One region of the Cellulomonas sp. ICMP 17802 genome, then DNA from elsewhere that is predicted to be linked to it. Evidence: riboswitches for the same ligand, from Rfam matches in the RefSeq annotation. Region 1 holds a riboswitch; each other region holds the start of a gene.
What was found. A riboswitch is a leader RNA that binds a small molecule or an ion and turns the genes downstream of it on or off. The one in region 1 is predicted to bind S-adenosylmethionine.

Region 2: linked by a shared signal. The riboswitch ahead of AB5970_RS03600 (LLM class flavin-dependent oxidoreductase) and the one ahead of AB5970_RS04715 (rhodanese-like domain-containing protein) in region 1 are both predicted to bind S-adenosylmethionine.
Region 3: linked by a shared signal. The riboswitch ahead of AB5970_RS01285 (methylenetetrahydrofolate reductase) and the one ahead of AB5970_RS04715 (rhodanese-like domain-containing protein) in region 1 are both predicted to bind S-adenosylmethionine.

What each region holds. Positions count from the first base shown of each region.
Region 1 is NZ_JBGFQZ010000002.1:229,003-236,012, forward strand. Features, by position in the region: gene AB5970_RS04700 (pyridoxamine 5'-phosphate oxidase family protein) at 1-26, shown strand, start outside; gene AB5970_RS04705 (DUF1345 domain-containing protein) at 31-642, opposite strand; gene AB5970_RS04710 (O-succinylhomoserine sulfhydrylase) at 685-1,944, opposite strand; gene AB5970_RS04715 (rhodanese-like domain-containing protein) at 1,941-2,354, opposite strand; SAM riboswitch class I at 2,365-2,465, opposite strand; SAM riboswitch class IV at 2,584-2,698, shown strand; gene AB5970_RS04720 (aminotransferase class V-fold PLP-dependent enzyme) at 2,742-4,130, shown strand; gene AB5970_RS04725 (YrdB family protein) at 4,337-4,717, shown strand; gene AB5970_RS04730 (fasciclin domain-containing protein) at 4,846-5,493, shown strand; gene AB5970_RS04735 (MaoC/PaaZ C-terminal domain-containing protein) at 5,520-6,398, opposite strand; gene AB5970_RS04740 (3-oxoacyl-ACP reductase) at 6,395-7,010, opposite strand, start outside.
Region 2 is NZ_JBGFQZ010000002.1:772-7,781, forward strand. Features, by position in the region: gene AB5970_RS03575 (ABC transporter substrate-binding protein) at 1-548, opposite strand, end outside; gene AB5970_RS03580 (LacI family DNA-binding transcriptional regulator) at 638-1,633, shown strand; gene AB5970_RS03585 (phosphatase PAP2 family protein) at 1,827-2,561, opposite strand; gene AB5970_RS03590 (phosphatase PAP2 family protein) at 2,561-3,235, opposite strand; gene AB5970_RS03595 (L,D-transpeptidase) at 3,280-4,155, opposite strand; SAM riboswitch class IV at 4,297-4,413, shown strand; gene AB5970_RS03600 (LLM class flavin-dependent oxidoreductase) at 4,626-5,732, shown strand; gene AB5970_RS03605 (GNAT family N-acetyltransferase) at 5,734-6,333, shown strand; gene AB5970_RS03610 (amino acid ABC transporter permease) at 6,336-7,010, shown strand, end outside.
Region 3 is NZ_JBGFQZ010000001.1:241,964-248,973, forward strand. Features, by position in the region: gene AB5970_RS01275 (MalY/PatB family protein) at 1-790, opposite strand, end outside; gene metE (5-methyltetrahydropteroyltriglutamate--homocysteine S-methyltransferase) at 862-3,189, opposite strand; gene AB5970_RS01285 (methylenetetrahydrofolate reductase) at 3,198-4,235, opposite strand; SAM riboswitch class I at 4,303-4,399, opposite strand; gene AB5970_RS01290 (hypothetical protein) at 4,524-4,739, opposite strand; gene AB5970_RS01295 (DNA-3-methyladenine glycosylase I) at 4,812-5,402, opposite strand; gene AB5970_RS01300 (TetR/AcrR family transcriptional regulator) at 5,473-6,639, opposite strand; gene AB5970_RS01305 (ATP-binding cassette domain-containing protein) at 6,721-7,010, shown strand, end outside.

The DNA.
Region 1 (7,010 bases):
GCGAGAACGAGACCGTCCGGCTCTGAGCGGTCACATCGACGCGACGAGGTTCACCAGCAGCGCGATGATCACGGTGCCGAACAGGTAGCTGAGCAGCGCGTGCACCAGCGCCGTCCGCCGCATGGACGACGACCCGAGGTCGGTGTCCGAGATGGCGAAGCTCATGCCCACGGTCACCGCGACGTAGGCGAAGTCGCTGTACCGCGGCGCCTCCGTCATGTGGAAGTCGATCCCGCCGGCGCCGTCCGTCAGGAACATCCGCGCGTAGCGCAGCGCGAACACGGTGTGGATCGCCGCCCACGAGGCCAGCACGCTGGAGAGCACCGCGATCGTCGGCAGGAGCTGGCCGATCTCCTTGTCGACCAGCACGAGCACCACGCCGACTAGGGTCACGAGCGCCGCCGCGATGACCACGGCGTGGGCCCCGAACCGGGTGGGCTCCTCGCGCGTGGCGTGCGACGCGGTGTCGTCGGGACCCATCGGGCCGACCACGATCCAGGTCCACACGACGAAGACCGCGGCCACGGTCGCCCAGCCGGCCAGCACCGCGGCGACCGGCGAGGTCCACCCGATGACCGAGCCGACGACGATCCCGGCGAGCACCCCGACGAGCAGGCGGACCAGCGACGACGACGGGCTCATGCGGTCAGTGTTCCGCGCCGGGCCGACCGGATCGGGGAGGCGTCAGCCGGCGAGTGTGTCGAGCGCCTGCGTCAGGTCGTCGACGAGGTCCGCCGGGTCCTCGAGACCGACCGACAGCCGGACCGTCGTCTCCGCGATGCCCACGGCCGCGCGGCCCTCGGGCCCGAGCTTGCGGTGCGTGGTCGTCGCGGGGTGCGTGACCATCGACTTGGCGTCGCCCAGGTTGTTCGAGATGTCGACGATCCGCAGCGCGTCGAGCACGCCGAACGTGGCCTTCTTGGCGACGTCGGGCTGGGTGCCCTCGGGCACCGCGAGGTTGAAGGTCACCACCGTGCCGCCGCCGGACTGCTGTGCGAGCGCCAGCTGGTGCTGCGGGTGGGACGGCAGGTACGGGTAGCGCACGAGCGAGACGCCGGGCTGCTGCTCGAGCCACGACGCGATCTGCAGGGCCGACGCCGTCTGGTGCCGGACGCGCAGCGACAGCGTCTCCAGCCCCTTGAGCAGCACCCACGCGTTGAACGCCGACAGCGACGGTCCGGTGTTCCGGATCAGCGTCTGCACCGGACCGTGGATGTACTCGTCCGTGCCCAGGATCGCGCCGCCGAGCACGCGCCCCTGCCCGTCGATGTGCTTGGTCGCCGAGTACACGATCACGTCCGCACCCAGCTCGAGCGGCCGGGAGAGCACGGGCGTGGCGAACACGTTGTCGACGATGACGGTGGCGCCCGCCGCGTGCGCCAGCCGGCTCACGGCCGCGATGTCGACGAGGTCCTGCATGGGGTTGGACGGCGTCTCGAAGAACACGACGTCGGCCGGCGTCGAGAGCGCCTCCTCCCACTGCCCGAGCTCGTGCCCGTCGACGTAGTCGGTGCGGACGCCCCACTTGGCCAGGATCTCCTCGAAGATCACGACGGTGGACCCGAACAGCGCCCGCGCGGACACGATGCGCGAGCCCGACTGCACGATCGCGGCGATCGACGTGAAGACCGCCGACATGCCGGACGCCGTGGCGAACGCGGCCTCGGCGCCCTCGAGCAGCCGCAGGCGCTCCTCGAACGTCGACACCGTCGGGTTGCCGTAGCGCGAGTAGAGGAAGCGATCGGCCTCGCCGGCGAACGCGGCCTCGGCCTCGGCGGCGGCGTCGTAGACGTAGCCCTGCGTGAGGAACAGCGCCTCGGACGTCTCCTGGAACTGCGAGCGCACCAGCCCGCCGCGGACGGCGAGGGTGTCGGGCCGCAGGTCGGTGCGCGGCGCTCGGCGGTCGTCCCAGTCGGCCGGGCCGGGGACGCGCCGGGGGCTCACGCCTGCCGCCACGGGAGGCCGGCGGCGCGCCAGCCCGAGTGGCCGCGGTGGCCGTCGGGGCCGACGTCGCCCTCGAAGCCCTCGAGCACGTTGTACGCGGGACCCAGGCCCGCGGCGGTGGCGGCCTGCGCGGCGGCGATGGACCGCACGCCCGAGCGGCACAGGAACACCACGGGTCGGCCGGACGTGACGCCGGCGTCGGCGAGCTGCTTGAGGAACTGCGGGTTGGGCCGTCCCGACGGGTACGACACCCACTCGACCAGCGCCGCGCGGCCGTCGAGCGCCGCGGCGTCCGGGATGCCGACGTACCGCCACTCGGCGTCCGTGCGGACGTCGACGAGCACGGCGGTCTCGTCGGACGTCAGGAGGTCCCAGGCCTGCTGGGGGGTCAGGTCGCCGGCGTAGCTCATCAAAGCCCTCGTCTCATCGGTCCTGGCGGTAGCACCCTCGGCCGGGCACGTGGTGCCCGCGGGTTGCTGCGGCGTCGTCGAGCCAGATCTCTCAGCCGCTCTGGATGGTGCCGGCGATGCTACGCGCGGCGATGCCGCGGCTCCAACTGGTGGACAGGGTGTCCCGCTAGGCGAGACGAACCGCGCGGTGCGTTGACAGGCGCGGCGGGCTGCCGGGACCCTCGTTGCAGGTCATGAGCGCCAGCGTCAAGCCCCGGCTCGCTGGCCGGCAACCCTCCTCCGCGGCGGGGTGCCCCGGGTGACGACCTGGCCGCGTCCCGTCCGGGGCTCGGCAAGCGCGGGGTCCCACCGTCGACGGTGTTCCCCCGGAACGTGTCGGAGGACCCCATGACTGCCATCGCCGAGCGTCTCTCGTGTGCGACCGAGGTGAGCGCCCTGCTGCCCGTCGTCGGCGGAACGACGACCGTCCCGCTGGTGGACGGCACCCAGCGCGTCTACGCCAACCTCGACTACGCCGCCAGCGCTCCCGCGCTCGAGGCCGTAGCGGCCCGCGTGACCGAGGTGCTGCCGCTGTACGCCTCCGTGCACCGCGGGGCGGGCTACCTCTCCCAGGTGTCGACCGCGCTGTACGAGTCCGCGCGGCAGACCATCGCGCGGTTCGTCGACGCCCGTCCCGACGACGTCGCGATCGTCACCCGCAACACCACCGACTCGCTCAACCTGCTGGCCGGCGTCGTGCCCGCCGGGGGGCGTGTGCTGGTGCTGGACGTCGAGCACCACGCCAACCTGCTGCCCTGGGTCCAGTCGTCGGAGCGCCACGGCAACCGCACGACGATCCTGCCGATCGCCGGCACGGTCGCGGCGACGCTCGACGCCGTGCGCGACGAGCTCGCCCGCCAGCGGTACGCGCTGGTCACCGTGACGGGCGCGTCGAACGTGACGGGCGAGGCGCTGCCGATCGACCAGGTCGTCGCGCTCGCCCACGCCGCGGGCGCGAGGGTGGCGGTCGACGGCGCGCAGCTGGTTCCGCACCGCGGCTTCTCGCTGGCGTCGACGCACGCCGACTACGTGGCGTTCTCGGGCCACAAGACCTACGCACCGTTCGGCGCGGGGGCCCTCGTGGGTCGCCGCGACTGGCTCGACAGTGGCACGCCGTACCTCGCAGGGGGAGGTGCGGTGCGCGACGTGCGCGCCGACCGGACGATCTGGCAGCCCGCGCCGGCCCGGCACGAGGCGGGCTCGCCCAACGTGCTCGGCGCGATCGCGCTGGCCGAGGCGTGCGACCAGCTGGCGGCCCTCCCGGCCGGTGCCCTCGCGGCGCACGAGGAGGCGCTGCGGGCGCGCCTGGTCGAGGGGCTGTCGGGCATCGACGGCGTCGAGATCGCGCGCATCTGGCCCGACTCGGCGGCGCCGGTGGGCGTGCTGACGTTCACGGTGCCGGACCACGACCCGGGCCTGGTCGCGGCGTACCTCGCCGCCGAGCACGGCATCGGCGTGCGCGACGGCCGGTTCTGCGCCCACCCGCTGCTCGCGCACCTCGGGGCCTCGGGCGGCGCCATCCGGGCGTCGGTCGGCGTGGGCACCACCAGCGAGGCGGTCGACCGCCTGGTCGCCGCGCTGACGTCGTACCTGTCCGCCGGGCCGGCCGTGCGGTACGAGGTGGTCGACGGCTGCTGGGCGGTGGTCGACGACACCCGCCCGCTGCTCGCCGTGCACGGCCTGGACCACCTGGCGGCCACGGCCGCAGCGGCCTGCGGCCCGGCCCTGGACGACTGACCCCTGCCGCGGACGGCCCGGCACCGAGCTCACCTCGTCGAGCTCGGTGCTCCGGGCTGCCCTCGTCGAGCTCGACGGACGCCACCCGCGGTGAGGACGAGGGTTCGGCACGAGAACGCGGGTCCGGACCCTCGTTCTCGTGCGCACACCTCGTTGTCGCGGCGGCGCCGACCTCCAGCGCCCTGCCGAGCCGACAGGATGGTCCGGTGACCACACCACCGGCCGACCGACCAGCCGACCCGCCCGCGGTCGGCGTGCTCGGCGTGCTCGCCTTCCTCTGCGAGCTCGCCATGGTCGCGCTGCTGGCGGTGGCCGGGTGGCGGCTCGGGCCGAGCACCCCGGCGTCGCTCGCGCTGGCGGTCGGGCTGCCGGCCGTGGCCGTGGCGATCTGGGCGCGCTGGATGGCCCCGGCGTCGCGGCACCGGCTCCGGCGCGGGCCGCGGGTGGCTGCGCAGACGGCGCTGTTCGTCGCGGTCGGCGCGGTCTGCGTCGCCGCCGGCCTCGCCGCGTGGGGTGTCACCTTCGCCGTGATCGCCTCGGCGGTCTTCCTCGGCGCCAGGGACGCCGATCCCGCGCCACGGTCCTGACCGGGCGGCGAGGGCCGCGTGCATCCGAGCGGGCGGGATCCGACGAAGAGGACACAGGGCGCCCTCCGGGTGCCCGCGCGGCGCGGCGCAGGGGCGTCGGCCGCGACCGTCGTCCGCAGGAGACCCTCATGAGGATCCGTCGCACGCTCTCCGTCCTGGTCGCCGCCGGTGTCGTCGCCGGCGGGGGACTCGCCCTCGCGCCGGCCGCGAGCGCGGCAGCGCCACCCACCGGCACGTCCAGCCTGGCCGCCCTGCTGGCGTCGGACGGCGACACCTTCGACCGCAACTGGCGGGACTTCGACATCCTCGACCAGGCGGTCGGCGCGGTGCTCGCCGCGAAGCCGTCGAGCCCGGTCGCGGTGCTCGCCGACGGCACGGTCCCGCTCACCGCGTTCCTGCCGACCGACCGCGCGTTCCAGCTCCTGGCCAAGGACCTGACGCACCACTGGTACGGCACCGAGCAGGAGGTGCTCACGGCGCTCGCGGGCGCGGTCGGCATCGACGCGATCGAGCAGGTGCTGCTCTACCACGTGGTCGCGGGCGCGACGATCGACTCCGCCACCGCGCTGGCCAGCGACAACGCGGTGCTGACCACCGCCCAGGGCGGCACGTTCACCGTCGACGTGCTGTCCAAGCGCTGGGGCATCGTGCAGCTGCGCGACCAGGACCGCAACGACCTGAACCCGTTCCTGATCCCGGGCCGGCTCGACCTCAACAAGGGCAACGTGCAGATCGCGCACGCGATCACGTTCGTCCTGCGCCCCGCGGACCTCTGAGACCCGCGCTCGGTCGCCCCGCCGGCTCAGGCGAGCGGGGTGACCGAGCCCGTCAGGTGCGGCTTGCCGGAGCGGGCGTCCCAGCCGGCGAACGCGAACCCGTCGGCCGGGGTCCCCGCGATCCGGACGGTGACCGTGCCGGGCAGGAGCACCGGCTTCGCGAACTCGACCGACCAGTCGAAGGCGTCCCCGCGGCCGGCGCCGACGTCGGCGAGCGCGCGGGAGGCCGTGTACATGCCGTGCGCGATGGCCCGCGGGAACCCGAGAGCCTTGGCCGGCAGCGCGGACAGGTGGATGGGGTTGCGGTCGCCCGACACCGCCGCGTACCGGCGCCCGACGTCGCCGGCGAGCGTCCAGCGGCCCGTGGGCGTCGGCGGGACGAAGGGCGTCGGTCCGTCGTCGGAGGACGCAGCGGCCCCGTCCAGGAACACGTCGCGCGCCAGGTAGGTGGACACCCCGCGCCAGGCGAGTGAGCCGTCAACCGAGACCTCGGTGACCAGGTCCACCTGCGTGCCGGAGCGGTGCGCGCGCAGGTCGGCCGCGGACGCGCGGATCTCGAGCTCGTCGCCGAGCGCGAGGGGCCGCAGCTGCGTGACCCGGTTGGCCACGTGCACGAGCCCGACCAGCGGGAGCGGGAAGTCGACCCGGGTCATGAGCGCCGTGGCCACGGGGAAGGCGAGCACGTGCACGAACCCCGCGGGCAGGTGGTCGGAGCCCGACTCGCCGAGCAGGTGCTGGTAGTCGGTCAGGTGCTCCGCCGAGGCCTGGACGCCGCGCACGACGAGGGAGACGCCCGGCAGCACCGACGGCCCCGACCGCACCCGGCGCGCCACGGCGAGCCCGGCGCCGCGGGCGTAGAGCCCGCCGAGCCCGGGCACCCCGGGCAGGACGACGGTCGTCGTCACTGGCCCACCATGTTCTGCCCGCACACGCGCAGCACGCGCCCGACCACGCCGCCGGCGGCAGGCGAGGCGAGGAAGGCCACGGTCTCGGCGACGTCGACCGGCTGCCCGCCCTGCTGCAGCGAGTTGAGCCGACGGGCCACCTGCCGCGTGACAGCCGGGATCCGGGCGGTCATCTCGGTCTCGATGAACCCGGGGGCCACGGCGTTGGCGGTGCCGCCGAAGGCCGCGAGCAGCGGCGCGGTCGCGCGGACCATGCCGATGACGCCGCCCTTGGACGCCGCGTAGTTGGTCTGCCCGCGGTTGCCGGCGATGCCGGAGGTCGACGCGAGCGAGACGATCCGCGGCGCGTCCGTGAAGTCGCCGGACGTCAGCAGCGCCTCGTTGATGCGCAGCTGGGAGGCGATGTTCACGGCGAGCACCGACTCCCACTTGTCCGCGGACATGTTGGCCAGCAGCTTGTCACGCGTGATGCCGGCGTTGTGCACCACGATGTCGAGCCGCCCGTGCCGCTGCAGCGCGTGCTCGAGCAGGCGCTCGCCGGCGTCCTCCGCGGTGACGTCGAGCTGCAGCGCGGTCCCGCGCACGCGGTTGGCCACCGCGACCAGCTGCTCG
Region 2 (7,010 bases), 230 kb from region 1:
TCGAGGTACGGGGTGATGCCCGCGTCCTTGAGCTGCTGGCAGAGGTCCAGGAACTCGTCCCACGTGGTCGGGACGCCGTCGGCGCCCACCTGGGCCAGGAGCTCCTCGTTGTACATGATCCCGGCGCCCCAGGTGGACGTCGAGGCGCCGTACACCGCGTCGCCCGAGCTGTAGGTCTTCTGGTTGAACTCCGGGATGGTGGACATCCACGGCTCGCCGGACAGGTCGACCACGTGCTTGCCCTCGATGAGGTTGGTCTTGTTCTCCGCCGCGATGACGAAGACGTCCGGTGCGGTGTTGGACAGCACGCGCGTCTGCAGGGCCTGGATGTACTCGGCGACCGGCGGCGCGTAGGAGACCTTGACCTTGATGTCGGGGTGCTCCTTCTCGAACTCCGCCACGACGGGGGCCATCACCTCCTCGCCGCTCCAGGACAGGAACGTGAGGGCATCGCTGTCGCCGCCGGACCCGCCGCTGCAGGCGGTCGCGGTCAGGGCGAGGGTCGCGACGGCCGTCAGGGCCGCGGCGATCCGGGAGCGTCGCTTCATCGGGAGGTCTCCTCGATCGGTGGGGTGAGTCGGGTGGTGCCTGGCACACCGCGGGCGTCGCGGGGCACCAAGATGGGGGGGTGGTCACCATGGACGACGTCGCCAAGGCCGCAGGCGTGTCCAAGATCACCGTGTCGAACGTGGTCAACGGCAGGAACCGGGTGGGGGCGCCGACGCGGCTGCGCGTGCTGCAGGCGATCGACGAGCTGGGCTACGAGGTCAACCTCGCGGCGCGCTACCTGCGCGTGGGCCGCACCGGCGCCATCGGGCTGCTGGTGCCCGAGCTCGAGCGGCCGTACTTCGGCCAGCTCGCGCGCCGCCTGGCCGACCGGGTGGAGAGCCACGGCATGCACCTCGCCGTGGAGCGCACCGGCGCCCTGCGCGAGCGGCAGCTCAGCTCGGTGGCCAAGGAGCGCGTGCAGCTCTACGACGGCGTGGTGCTCAGCGTGACCGGCCTGACCCCGGACGACCTGCGCCGCATCGAGCTCGGCCGGCCCGCGCTGCTGATCGGCGAGCGCGACGTCCCGGCGACCTTCGACCACGTGCTGATGGACAACGTCGGCGGCGCCAGGCTCGCGGTCGGGCACCTGCTCGCGAGCGGCGCGCGGCACGTCGCCATGGTGGGCGGGACGCTGGGCCGCGCCGAGCGCGACGTCGTGACCCTGCGCACCGAGGGCTGGCGCACGGCGCACGAGGACGCCGGCGTCGCGGCCGACCCCGCCCTCGTGGTCGAGCTGGACGAGCTCGACATGGGCGCCGCCCGCGACGCGGTGCAGCGGCTGCTGACCGAGCGGCCCGAGGTCGACGGCATCCTGGCCATCACGGACGTGGTCGGCTTCGGGGTGCTCCGCGGCCTGGCGGACGTGGGCCGGTCGGTGCCGGGCGACGTGCAGGTGGTCGGCTTCGACAACGTCGACGAGGGCGAGTTCTCCGTGCCCCGGCTCTCGTCCGTCGAGCCCGACAACGACGCGATGGCCGACGCGATCGTCGAGCTCCTGCTGCGCCGCATCGGCTCCCCGGACCCCGTGGAGCCGCAGGTCGTCATGCCCGTGCCGCGCCTGGTGCTGCGCGAGAGCACGCGCTGAGATCGGTCGTCGCCCCATCGCGCACCTCCGCCCGGCTCGTCGTCGAACCCTGATGGTGTATCGATACATCACCCGGTAGGCAACGATTAAGCACAGGTCGGGACGGATCGGTCAAGACCTCGAGATCACGGTTTGTTAACGCTCACATCGCGCCGCCCGAGGGCTGGGCCGGCCACGCGCGGTGCCGGGCGGATCAGTGCTGGTCGACGCGGGCGCGCTCGGCCCCCGTGCCGACGCCGGCCCCGGAGACGTCCCGGCGCAGGTAGTTCCAGGCGAGGAACGCGCAGACCAGCCCGTTGAGGGCGCCCATCGTCACGTCCGTCGGGCTGTGCATGCCGCGGTAGAGGCGGGCGGTGCCCACCGAGATCGGGACGAGCAGGCAGAGCACCGTGACCACGCCGCGCGCGACCGGGTTGCCGATCCGCTGCGCCACCATCGCGAGCGTGACGTAGAACGCGGTCGACGCACCGGTGTGCCCGCTCGGGTACGCGGAGGTGGGCGGCGAGTCGTCGAGGTGCTCGACGTCGGGGCGCTCGCGGCCCACCACGAGCGCGGCCGTCATGAAGACCAGGGCCTGCACCGCGATGGCCTGCGCCGGCACGATCGCGAGCCACCACTGCTTGGTGCGCCACCAGAACAGCGCCACGAACAGCACGCACGCGCCGATGATGAACTCGGTGGTGCCGATCCCCGACAGGACGGCCGTCACCGAGTTCAGCGCGGGCGTGCGCACCGACACGAACCACCGGTTGACCGCGCCCTCGCTCGGCAGCCCGCCCAGCGGGCCCGTGATGAGGAACCCGACGCCGACGACGACCACCCAGAGGCCGACCACCGGCAGCAGCACGCGGACGGCGAAGTCCCGCCACGCCTCCTTGCCGGTGGGGGCGGACGTGTCGAGCTCGTAGCGGTGCAGGAAGGTGTGCATCACGTCTCCGGGGCGGGGGCCGTCGCGGACCAGCCGCTGTAGCCGAGGTAGGACGCGCCCGCGAGGGCCGTCCCGAGGGCGAACCCTGCGACGACGTCGGAGGGGTAGTGCACGCCGAGCAGCACGCGGTCGAGGCCGGTGAGCAGGACGGTCGTGGCCGCGACGGCCGGGACGACGACCCGGCCGCGGCGGCCCAGCAGCGGCCAGACCAGCAGGGTGAGCGTGAGGGCCACCGCGGCGATGTTCGTCGCGTGCCCGGACGGGAAGCTGGAGCCGGGCGCGTGCTCCAGGGCGTCGTCGACCACGGGTCGCGCCCGCTGCACGAGCCCCTTCGCCCCGAGCTGCACGGCCCAGGCGGCCATGATCGTGAGGAACGCCCACAGCGCCCGGGTGGTCAGGCCGTGGCGTCGCCACACCCAGACGCAGACGAGCGTCGCGGCGAGGTTGACCCACTTCGCCTGGAAGGCCTGCTGCCAGACGATCAGCGCCTGCTCGAGGCCGGGGTGCGCCCGCGTGAAGTCCGTGGCCGCCTGGATCGCCTGCCGGTCGAGCCGCAGGACGTCCTCCACCTGCGCGCGCACGACGTAGGCGAGAACGGCGACGGGGACGGTGAACGCGAGCCCGAACGCCGCGGCGCGCAGCAGCGCACGGCGGCGGAGCGGGAGCGGTCGCATCCCCGGAGGCTAGGGGCGTCGGCGGTCGCGCGCGCGTCGAGCGGTCAGCCGACCGTCGTGACGACGGTCCCGGCGGGCGCCTGCCAGAGGAGGTCGAGGACGTCGTCGGCCACCCGCACGCACCCGTTCGACACCTCACCCCTGCCCCGCAGCGTCGTGGTGTGGATCGCCGTGGCGGACGTGTGGGTCACCTTGTCGTAGTCGTCCATCGTCTCGCTCTGGGTCGAGAGCAGCAGCACGCGCGGCGTCGTGGTGCCGGGCTCCAGCCAGTGCGTGCCGACGAGGAACGCGGGGACGTGCGGGGTCGGCTTGTCGGGGCTGCCGGTCGCCGTGGTGGGGAACACCCGCGTCGCCGTGCCGTCGTCGACCGTGATGGTCTGCGCCGCCGTGTCCACCTGGACGGTCCAGCTGGTGCCGGCGGCCTCGGTGTCGGCGGAGTCGATCCAGGCGCTGCGGCCGTTGACCTGCGCCGGGTCCTGGCTGGGCAGCGCCCCGCGGGTGGCGAGCATGACCCGAAGCCAGCGCCCGTGCCGGTCGATCACCGGCAGCGTGGTGCGGACCTCGAGCGTGAGGACGGGGACGACGGCGACGGCGGCCCCGGCGGGGGCCACGCGCGCGGCGGTGTCGCGCACCACGACGGCGGTCTGCCACCGGCCCAGTGCCGGGTCGTCGCTCGCGCGCGGGCCGAGCCCGTCCGTGCCGGGCAGGCCGGGGACGACGTGCAGCGGATCGGTCACCGGCAGCGCGGCGAGGTCCGCCGGCGGCGGCGCGGGGACGGCCGGCGGGGCGGCCTTCGCCACCGGGACGGGGGGTGCCACGACGACGGGGGCGGCCGGCGCCCCGGCCGGCGCGGGTGCGCACGCCCCGGTCACGACCAGGACCGCGGCCGCGAGGAGGGCCGTCAGCGTCGTTCGTGCCACCGTGCCCCCTCTCGTCCCGAGAGGTCATCGTGCGCCGCGGCACGTGATCCGGCAAAGCGCCCGCGTGTCGGGACACAGGTCTCACGATGTGGTCGGGTGTTTGACGCCTCCGCGGCGCCGATCTAAATTCCCTACCAATAAGGTCAAGATTTCCAGTGCGAAGCCCCGGCTAGCTGGATGGCAACCCTCCGCATGGCGGGGTGCCCCGGGTGAGGACCTGGTCGCGGTGGCTCCAGCCGCCGTCGACAACATGCGAGCCCCGACGACCGTCGGGACGAAGGGACGGACCATGGACGCGACCGGGGTCTCCACCCGCTCGATGCTGACGCGTTCCTGTCCGGCCCTCTGTCGCCGCTGACCGGCTGACCCACCCCTCCGCACGCCCCGCGACCGGGGCGCGCGACGCGTACCCCGAAGCGCTCGGCGCTCGGTGAGGCGCGCCCAGAACCTGCACCCGGAACGGAACACCCATGTCTCGGCACGCCCATCTCGGCATCGACCTCAGCGACACCGGCGCCCACGCCGCCGCGTGGCGCGACCACGGCTCGCGGGGCCAGCGCCTGTTCGACGCGGCCCGCCTGCTCGAGCTCGTCACCGTCGCCCAGCGCGGCGCGCTCGACTTCGTGGTGTTCGACGACGACTTCGCGCTGCACCCGAGCCGCAGCACCACGCTGCAGGGCCGGCTCGACGCGGCCCTTGTCGCCGCGCGCCTGGCACCCCGCACCACCGGCATCGGCCTGGTGTCCACGGTCGGCACGACGCACACGGCGGCGGCCCACGTGGCCAAGGCCGTCGCGACCATCGACCACGCGAGCCACGGGCGCGCCGGCTGGCAGGTGGGCTGGGACACCCGGATCGACGACGTGCCGACCGCGGGTCCGCGCTCGTCCGCGGTGCAGTCCGCGGCTGTCGCGGCCGCCGCCGAGGCGGCCGGCGTCGTCGGCCGGCACTGGGACCGGTGGGACGAGAGCGCCGAGGCGCCGTCGGCACGCCGCCGGTTCGTCGCGCACGACGGCGTGCACTTCGCCGCCGCGCCCCCGACCGCGGCACCCCGTCCTCCGCAGGGACGCCCGCCGGTCGTGGTGCGGGCGGACAGCCCCGCGGCCACCGAGCTGGCCGGCCGGCACGCGGACGTGGTGCGGGTGCGCGTCACGGGTCCCGACGAGGCGGCGCAGGCCCGCGCCCGGGTGCGTGCGGCGGTCGCCGCGGCCGGTCGTGACCCGCGCGACGTGCGCGTGCTGGTCGACACCCACCTCGTCGTCGGCCCGGACCGGGCGAGCGCGCAGGCCCGGCACGAGATGCTGGCCGAGCTCGAGGGCGTCGACGCCGGCACGCTGTCGTTCGTCGGCACCACCGCGGGCTTCGCGGAGCTGGTCTCCACGTGGGTGGACGACGAGATCGCCGACGGCTTCGTGGTCCGCCCGTCGTCCGTGCACACCGACCTGCCTGCGCTCGTCGACGGCGTCGTCCCGCTGCTGCGTGCGGCGGACCGGTTCCGCCTCGGGTACCCGGGCGCCACGCTGCGCGACACGCTCGGCCTCCCGCTCGCCGCCGCCCGCTACGCCGCGACGGCCTGACATGACGACCACCACCACGCTCACGGTCCGCTCCTTCGGCCTGCTCGACGACGCCGTGCGGCCGATGCTGGACGAGCTCGCGCACGAGTACCTGACCCGGTACGGCGACGACTTCACCGCCGACGACCTGCGCCAGGAGCTCGAGCGGTACCCGGCCCCGCAGTTCGCGGCGCCCGACGGCGACCTGATCCTGCTGCTCGACGACGGCGTGGCCGTCGCGGGCGGCGCGTTCCGGCTGCGCGCCGAGCCCGAGCTGGGGGACGCCGCGCTGCTCACCCGGCCGGGCACGCGCGACGCCGACGGGCTGCCGACGGTCCGGACCGCCGAGTACAAGCGCATCTGGACGAGCTCCGCGCACCGCCGCCGCGGGCTGGCCCGCCGGGTGCTGGTCGAGCTCGAGGCCCGGGCCGTCGCGGCCGGCTACCAGCGGCTGTACCTGACCACGGGTCCGCGGCAGCCCGAGGCCGCCGCGCTGTACCTGGCGACGGGGTTCACGCCGCTGTTCGACGTCGCCGCGGACCCCGTCGGGCCGCTGGCGTTCGAGAAGTGGCTCTGTACGGACGCGCCCCCGTCCCGTCCGTCTCCCACCCCCTCGGAGTGACCGTGTCCACCGCCTTCCTCCACCAGGACGAGTCCCTGGTCCTGTCCCCACCGCCCGTCCTCCCCCGCGCCGACGAGCCGCGGGTCGTCGCGGCCCGCCACCCCGGCCGCTGGGTCGCCACCGCCGTCGTCGCGGTGCTGCTCGCGATGGTCGTCAGCTCGCTGGTGACCAACCCGCGCTGGGAGTGGTCCGTCGTCTGGCAGTACCTGACCTGGCCGTCCGTCCTCGACGGGCTCTGGGGCACGCTGCGGCTCACGTTCGCGTCGGCGGTGCTCGGCTTCGGGCTCGGGGCCGTGCTCGCGCTCATGCGGCTGTCGCGCTCGCCGCTGCTGCGGTCGGTGTCGTGGGCCTACATCTGGGTGTTCCGGTCCGTGCCCCTGATCCTGCAGCTGCTGCTCTGGTACAACCTCGCGTACCTCTACCCGACCCTCACGCTCGGTGTCCCGTTCGGGCCGTCGTTCGTCGGCTTCGACACGCTCGACGTGATCGACAAGTTCGGCGCCGCGGTGCTCGGGCTGGGGCTGTCGCAGGCCGCGTACGCCGCCGAGATCGTCCGCGGCGGCATCCTCGGCGTCGACCAGGGCCAGCACGAGGCGGCCGCCGCGCTCGGGCTCCCGCGGTCCCGTCAGCAGCGTCGGATCATCCTGCCGCAGGCCATGCGCACCATCGTGCCGACG
Region 3 (7,010 bases), on a different contig from region 1:
GGTGCATCACGCCGTCGCCGACCACCCAGGGGAGCCGGGCCAGGTCGGCCACCGCCTCGGGCCCGGGCACGATCACCGCGGCCCGCAGGCCGGCCAGGTTGAAGGCCTTCGAGGCCGAGTGCAGCGCGAGCGCGTCGGGGATCTGCGTGGTCGTCGGCACGAACCGGCCCGCCCCGGGCACCAGCGGCGCGTGGATCTCGTCGGCGACCACGCGCACGCCGTGGCGCGCGGCGAGCTCGCCGACGGCCCGCAGCTCGGCCGCCGTGTGCAGGGTGCCGGTCGGGTTGTGGGGGTGGCAGAGCAGGAACGCGGGCCGCGCCCCGTGCGCGCGGGCGCGGGCGAACGCGCGGTCGAGCACCTCGAGGTCCAGCCGCCCGTCGGGGCCGAGCGGCGCGGTCACGACGGCGCGCCCGGCGTGCTCGACGAACGCGCGGAACGGCGGGTAGACGGGCGGGTTGATCACGACGGCGTCGCCGGGGTCGGTGACCAGCCGCAGCGCCTCGACGAGGCCCACCATGACGTCGGACGCCAGGCGGGAGGCCCCGGCGTCCGGCTGCCAGCCCCAGCGGCGGGCGGCGAACTCGGCGAGCGCCTCGGCGAGCTCACGGCCGTGCGGGTAGCCGGTGTCGCCGGTGCGCACGGCGTCGTGCAGCGCCCTGACCACCGGCTCCGCCTGCGGCACGTCCATCTCCGCGACGAACAGGGGCAGCACGTCCGGCGGGTACGCGCGCCACTTGGCGCTGGTCCGGCGCCGGAGCTGGTCGAGGGGGACGGTGTCGAAGATCGTCACCCGCCCGACCCTAGGACGAGACAGGTCGGCCCCGGACACCGTGGAGGGTGTCCGGGGCCGACGAGCTCGAGTCAGAGGGTCGCGCGGACCTTCCGGGTCGCCTCGAGGATGTGCTCCAGCGACGGGGCGACCTCCTCGTAGCGCCGGGTCTTCAGGCCGCAGTCGGGGTTGACCCAGAGCTGGTCGACCGCGATGGCCTTGACCGCCTCGGTGAGCAGCTCCTCGACCTCGGCCTCGCTGGGCACGCGCGGGGAGTGGATGTCGTAGACGCCCGGGCCGATGCCGCGCGGGTAGCCGGCCGCCGAGATGTCGCCGAGGATCTCCATCTTCGAGCGGGCCGCCTCGATCGACGTCACGTCGGCGTCGAGGCCGTCGATCGCGCCGATGATCTCGCCGAACTCCGAGTAGCACAGGTGCGTGTGGATCTGCGTGTCGGGGCGGACGCCCGCGGTCGACAGGCGGAACGAGCGCACCGACCAGTCGAGGTAGGCCGGGTGGTCCTCGACGCGCAGGGGCAGCAGCTCGCGCAGCGCGGGCTCGTCCACCTGGATCACGGCGATGCCGGCGGCCTCGAGGTCGGCGATCTCGTCGCGCAGGGCCAGGCCCACCTGGTTGGCGGTGTCGCCCAGCGGCTGGTCGTCGCGGACGAACGACCACGCGAGGATGGTCACCGGGCCCGTGAGCATGCCCTTGACCGGCTTCTCGGTGAGCGACTGCGTGTACGACGACCACTCGACCGTGATCGGCTTGGGCCGCGAGACGTCGCCCCACAGGATCGACGGCCGCGTGCAGCGCGAGCCGTACGACTGGACCCAGCCGTTCTGCGTGACCGCGAACCCGTCGAGGTTCTCGGCGAAGTACTGGACCATGTCGTTGCGCTCGGGCTCGCCGTGCACCAGCACGTCGAAGCCGATCTTCTCCTGCAGCTCGACGACGCGGCGGATCTCCGCCTTCATCTCGTCGTCGTACTGCGCCTCCGTCAGCTCGCCCTTGCCGAACGCGGCGCGGGCCGTGCGGATCTCGGTGGTCTGCGGGAACGAGCCGATGGACGTGGTGGGCAGAGGCGGCAGGTTGAGGCGCGCGGCCTGGGCGACCTTGCGCTCCTCGAACGGGCCGCGGCTGAACGCGGACTCGTCGAGCGCGGCGACGCGGTCGCGGACCTCGGGGTTGACCACGCCGGGCGCCGTGCGGCGCGAGCTCACCGCGTCGGTCGCGGCCAGCAGCTGCTCGTGGATGGCCTCGCGGCCCTCGGTGAGGCCCTCGGCCAGGGTGACGACCTCGACGACCTTCTCGTCGGCGAACGCGAGCCAGGTCTTGAGTGTGGCGTCGAGGTTCGGCTCGTCCTCGAGCGTGTGCGGGACGTGGAACAGCGACGTCGAGGTGCCGACGGTGACCGCGGCGGCGCCGAGGCCCTCGAGCTGCTCGAGGATCGCCAGCTTGGCGTCGAGGTCGGCGCGCCAGATGTTGTGGCCGTCGATGACGCCGGCGACGAGGGTCTTGGACTCCAGGCCCGGGACCTTCTCGGCGGGCGCGTGGCCGCGGACCAGGTCGATCCCGATCGCCTCGACGTCCGTCGCGGCCAGCACCGGGAACGCCGCGCCGAGGTCGCCGTAGGGCGCCGCGACGAGGATGGCCGGGCGGTCGGTCAGGTCCGTCGCCAGCGCGCGGTACGCCTCGATGACGGCGGCGAGCAGCTGATCGGCCGGGACCGTGACCGAGTCGGAGACCAGGGCGGGCTCCTCCAGCTGGACCCACGTGGCACCGGCCGCGGCGAGGGCCGTGAGCAGCTCGGCGTAGACGGGCAGCAGGTCGGCCAGGCGGTCGATCGGCGCGAAGCCCTCGGGGGCGTCCTCGGTGGCCTTGGCCAGCGCGAGGTAGGTGACGGGGCCGACGAGCACCGGGCGGGTGAGCACGCCGTCCGCGAGGGCCTCCGCGAACTCCCGGACCGGGCGGTCGCTGGCGAACCGGAACGTGGTCTCCGGGCCGATCTCGGGCACCAGGTAGTGGTAGTTGGTGTCGAACCACTTGGTCATCTCGAGCGGCAGGTCGTCGCCGCGGCCGCGGGCCACCGTGGAGTAGCCGGCGAGGTCGAGCGAGCCGTCGGCGCCGACGAGGTCCGCGAAGCGGGCCGGCACGGCACCCACCACGGCGGTGGCGTCGAGCACCTGGTCGTAGAACGAGAAGGCGCTGGGGATGGCCGGCACGTCGGTGGCCAGGCCGAGCTCGGCCAGGCGCGTGCGGGTGCGCTTGCGCAGGTCGGCGGCGGTGGCCTCGACCTCGTCGGCCGTGGTGCGGCCGGCCCAGAACGCCTCGAGGGCCTTCTTCAGCTCGCGGCGCGGGCCGATGCGGGGGTACCCGAGCACGGAGCTCGCGGGGAACGTGGGGGTGGTGTCGCTCATGTGTCTACTCAGTCCCTCGGGGGTCGGGCGGGTGCCGTGTCCTGCGGCCAGCCGGCCAGGTCCGGAGCTGTCCGAGCTCCGCCGTCGAGGTGTGCACCCTCGAGCAGGTCAAGTGCGGCATGGTGCTGGTTGAACGTGTACAGGTGGACGCCGGGCGCCCCGCCGTCCAGGACGCCGTTGACCAGGTCGACGCTGGCCCGGATACCCCGGCGGTGGCGGTCGAGCTCGTCGTCGGCGGAGCCGAGCAGGTCCAGCAGCCGGCCCGGCACGGGGACGCCGGTGAGCTCCTGGACCCGCAGCAGGCGGGCCGGGTCCGTGGTCGGGATGATGCCCGGGATGATCGGGATGGTCACGCCGGCCTCACGGGCCTCCGCCACGATACCCAGGTAGTCGTCGGCGTCGAAGAACACCTGCGTGATCGCGAAGTCGGCGCCGGCCTGCTGCTTGGCCAGCAGCGAGGCGACGTCCTGCGCGCGGGTGCCGCCGGTGGCGTGGTTGCCGCGCGGGAACGCCGCCACGGCGACCGACAGCGGGCGCACGCGTGCCCGGACGGCCTGCGAGGGGCTGTCCGCGCACCGTTGGGCCTCGATGTCGCGCAGCAGCGCGACCAGCTCGCCCGCGGTCTGGAGCCCGTCGGGGTGGGCCTCCCAGTCCGTCTGGTCGGTGGGCGGGTCCCCCCGCAGCGCGAGGAACGAGCGCAGACCCTCGTCGAGGAACTCCCCCACGATCTCGGTGATCTCCGCGCGCGACGTGCCGACGCAGGTGAGGTGGGCGATCGGGTTGAGCGTGGTCTCGCGCAGCAGCCGGCGGACCAGCGCGCGCGTGGTGACCCGCGTCTTGCCCGACGCCCCGTAGGTCACCGAGACGAAGTCGGGGTGGACCGACTCGAGCGCCCGGATGGTGGCCCACAGGCGGGGCGCGGCGTCCGGGTTGCGCGGCGGGAAGAGCTCGAACGAGACGGTCGGACGGTCGTTCGCGGTGTGCGCGCGAGGGGCCGGCGCGGCGTGCAGGCCGGGCGTGCGAGGCTCCACGGCGGCCGCGCTCACGACGCGACCAGCGAGGTGGTCGCCACCGGGGCGGTGGGGGGACACGTGGTCTGCGGGGACATTGCTCACTCCATCGTCCCTGGCGGAAGCACCCACACCCTCGGCGGGGAGGGGGGTTGCTGCGGCGTCGTCGAGCCAGGTCTCTCGGCCGCTCTGGATGGTAGGCGCGATGGTAGACCGCCGATCACATGCTGGGCAACAGTGCTCGACCCGTGAGACGACGATGTCCGACGGTTGTGCGGCACCACCGCGCGTCCAGGACGTGCGGCAGAGCGGGTGGCCGGAGCGTCAGTGCGGGCGGCGGGGGGCGAGGTTGCCGGTCTGCATGCGGCTGCGCTGCGACGGCACGTCGAACCACGAGGTGGGGGAGCCGGCGGGGACGGACAGGAGCCCGTCCTGGACCGCCGCGAGGACCCCGGCGTCCGGGGCGACGTTGTCCGTCAGCGCCTCGGCCGCCGCGCGCACGGCGTCACGCCGGGCGTCGGGGTCGGGCATCTCCGTCATGGGCGGCACTGTAGTCCGCGCCCATCCCGGTGCCGAGACCCCCGCGCGAGCGTCACCCGCCAGGAGTAGTCGTCACTCCGGAGGGTGAGCCACGGCGGCCGACGGGCAGGTGGCCAGGTGGTCGTCCACGACGCCGCAGGCCTGCATGGCCGCGTACGCGGTGACCGGTCCGACGAACCGGAAGCCGAGCGACTTGAGCTCGCGGGCGAGCGCGCGCGACTCGTCCGTCTGCGCGGGGACGCCCGCCCAGGTCAGGGGCCGGACGTACCCGGTTCGGTCGGGCGCGTGCGACCACAGCACCCCGTCCAGCGTGCGCCCGGCGGCGTGCAGCTCGCGGAGCGCGCGCCCGTTGGCGATGGTCGCCTCGATCTTCGCGCGGTTGCGCACGATGCCGGCGTCCGCCATGAGCCGGGCCACGTCGTCGTCGCCGAACTCCGCGACCACCTCCGGGTCGAAGTCGGCGAACGCCGCCCGGAAGGCGGGCCGCTTGCGGAGCACGGTGATCCAGGCGAGGCCGGACTGGAACCCCTCGAGCGCGAACCGCTCGAACAGGGCGTGCTCGCCGTGGACCGGCACGCCCCACTCCTCGTCGTGGTACTGCTCGTACAGAGGGTTGCCGTCGCCGAAGCAGCGGCCCGTGCGCACGTCGTCCGTCGTGGTCATGCGGTGAGTCTGCCCGCCGCCGCCGACACCACCGCCGCCGGCGTGTGGACGCGTCGGGGCTGTGGGCGGCTCACACGGCCTGCCCGGCGAGCGCCACGAGGCGCTCGATGCCGTCGAGGATCAGGACGGTCCCGAAGTCGAGCCCCTCGCGGTCCTCGTCCCGGTCGTCCGGGCCGAAGGAGAACGCCCCCGCGGCCGAGGCCCGCAGCAGGGCGGGGTGCGCGGACGGCGACGCGAGGACGTCGATGAGCGCGCCGAGGTCCGGGGCCTCGTCGACACCGCCCGCCGTCCCCACGGCCGAGGTCCGCGCGCTGCCCGTGAGCTCCTCGGTGACCCGGAGCTGGTCCAGCGCGTGCGTCGCCAGCAGGCCGATCGCGCCCACCTTCTGCCGCTCGGACAGCGGGGTCTCGTCGAGCGCGGCGAGCATCGCCTCCATCCACGCGAGCCGGCCCGGGCCCACGGCGTGCAGCACGGTCGTGGTCCGCGCGAGCCACGGGTGCGCCCGCAGGACCGGCTGCTGGATGGCGAGGATCAGCTCGAGCCGCTCGCGCCAGCCGCCCACCTCGGGCCCGAGCACCGGCGGCCGCCCGCCCGCGCGGTCGGACATGAGGCTCAGCACCTCGTCCTTCGACGACACGTACCGGTAGAGCGACATCGTCGTGAAGCCGAGCGACTCGGCCAGGCGCGCCATGGAGACGGCGTCGAGACCCTCGGCGTCGGCCAGCGCGATGCCCGCGTCGGCGATCTGCTCGAGCGTCAGGCTCGGGCGCGGGCCGGGCCTCCCCTCCGCCGGGGTGCGCCAGAGGACGGCGATGCCGGGGGGCAGCTCGACCGACGCGCTCTCGGAGCCCGCCACCCGCACGGCCTGCCGACGCGCCTTCTCGGCCTCGCGCGCGGCCTGCTGCTGGGCCAGCGCCGCCGCGCGCTGCGCCTTCTCGGCCTCGCGCAGCTGGCGGGCCGCCTCCTTGACCGCCTGCTGCGCCTCCCGCTCGCGCTCGGTGCGCCGCCGCTCCGCCTCCTTGGCCAGGTCCTGCTCGGCCCGCAGGCGGTCCCGCTCGAGCCGCTCGGCGTCCTTGCGCAGCCGCTCGGCCTCCTTCTGCGCGGAGCGCTCGGCGTCGCGGTCGATCTTCTCGAGCTCGCGGCGCAGCCGGTCGGCCTCCTTGGCCTGCGCCCGCTCGGCCCTCTCCCGGTCGCGGCGCAGCGCCTCGGCCTCTCGCGTGCCCTCGTCGTCGTCCACGACACCTCCTTGACGGTCGATCCTACAAGTGTGTATGAAGTACACACACAGTTTACGACATACACAGAAGGCGAGACCGCGATGACTGCTCCTGTCGTCGTCGCCCGAGGGCTGCGCAAGTCCTACGGCGACCTGACCGTGCTCGACGGCGTCGACCTCGAGGTCGCGCGGGGGGAGGTGCTCGCCCTCCTGGGACCCAACGGCGCGGGCAAGACCACGACCGTCCGCATCCTGTCGACGCTCCTGCGGCCCGACGGCGGCACGGCGCACGTGGCCGGCAAGGACGTCGTCCGGCAGGCGGCCGAGGTCCGGGCCGCGATCAGCCTGACCGGGCAGTTCGCGGCCGTGGACGACCTGCTGACGGGCGTGGA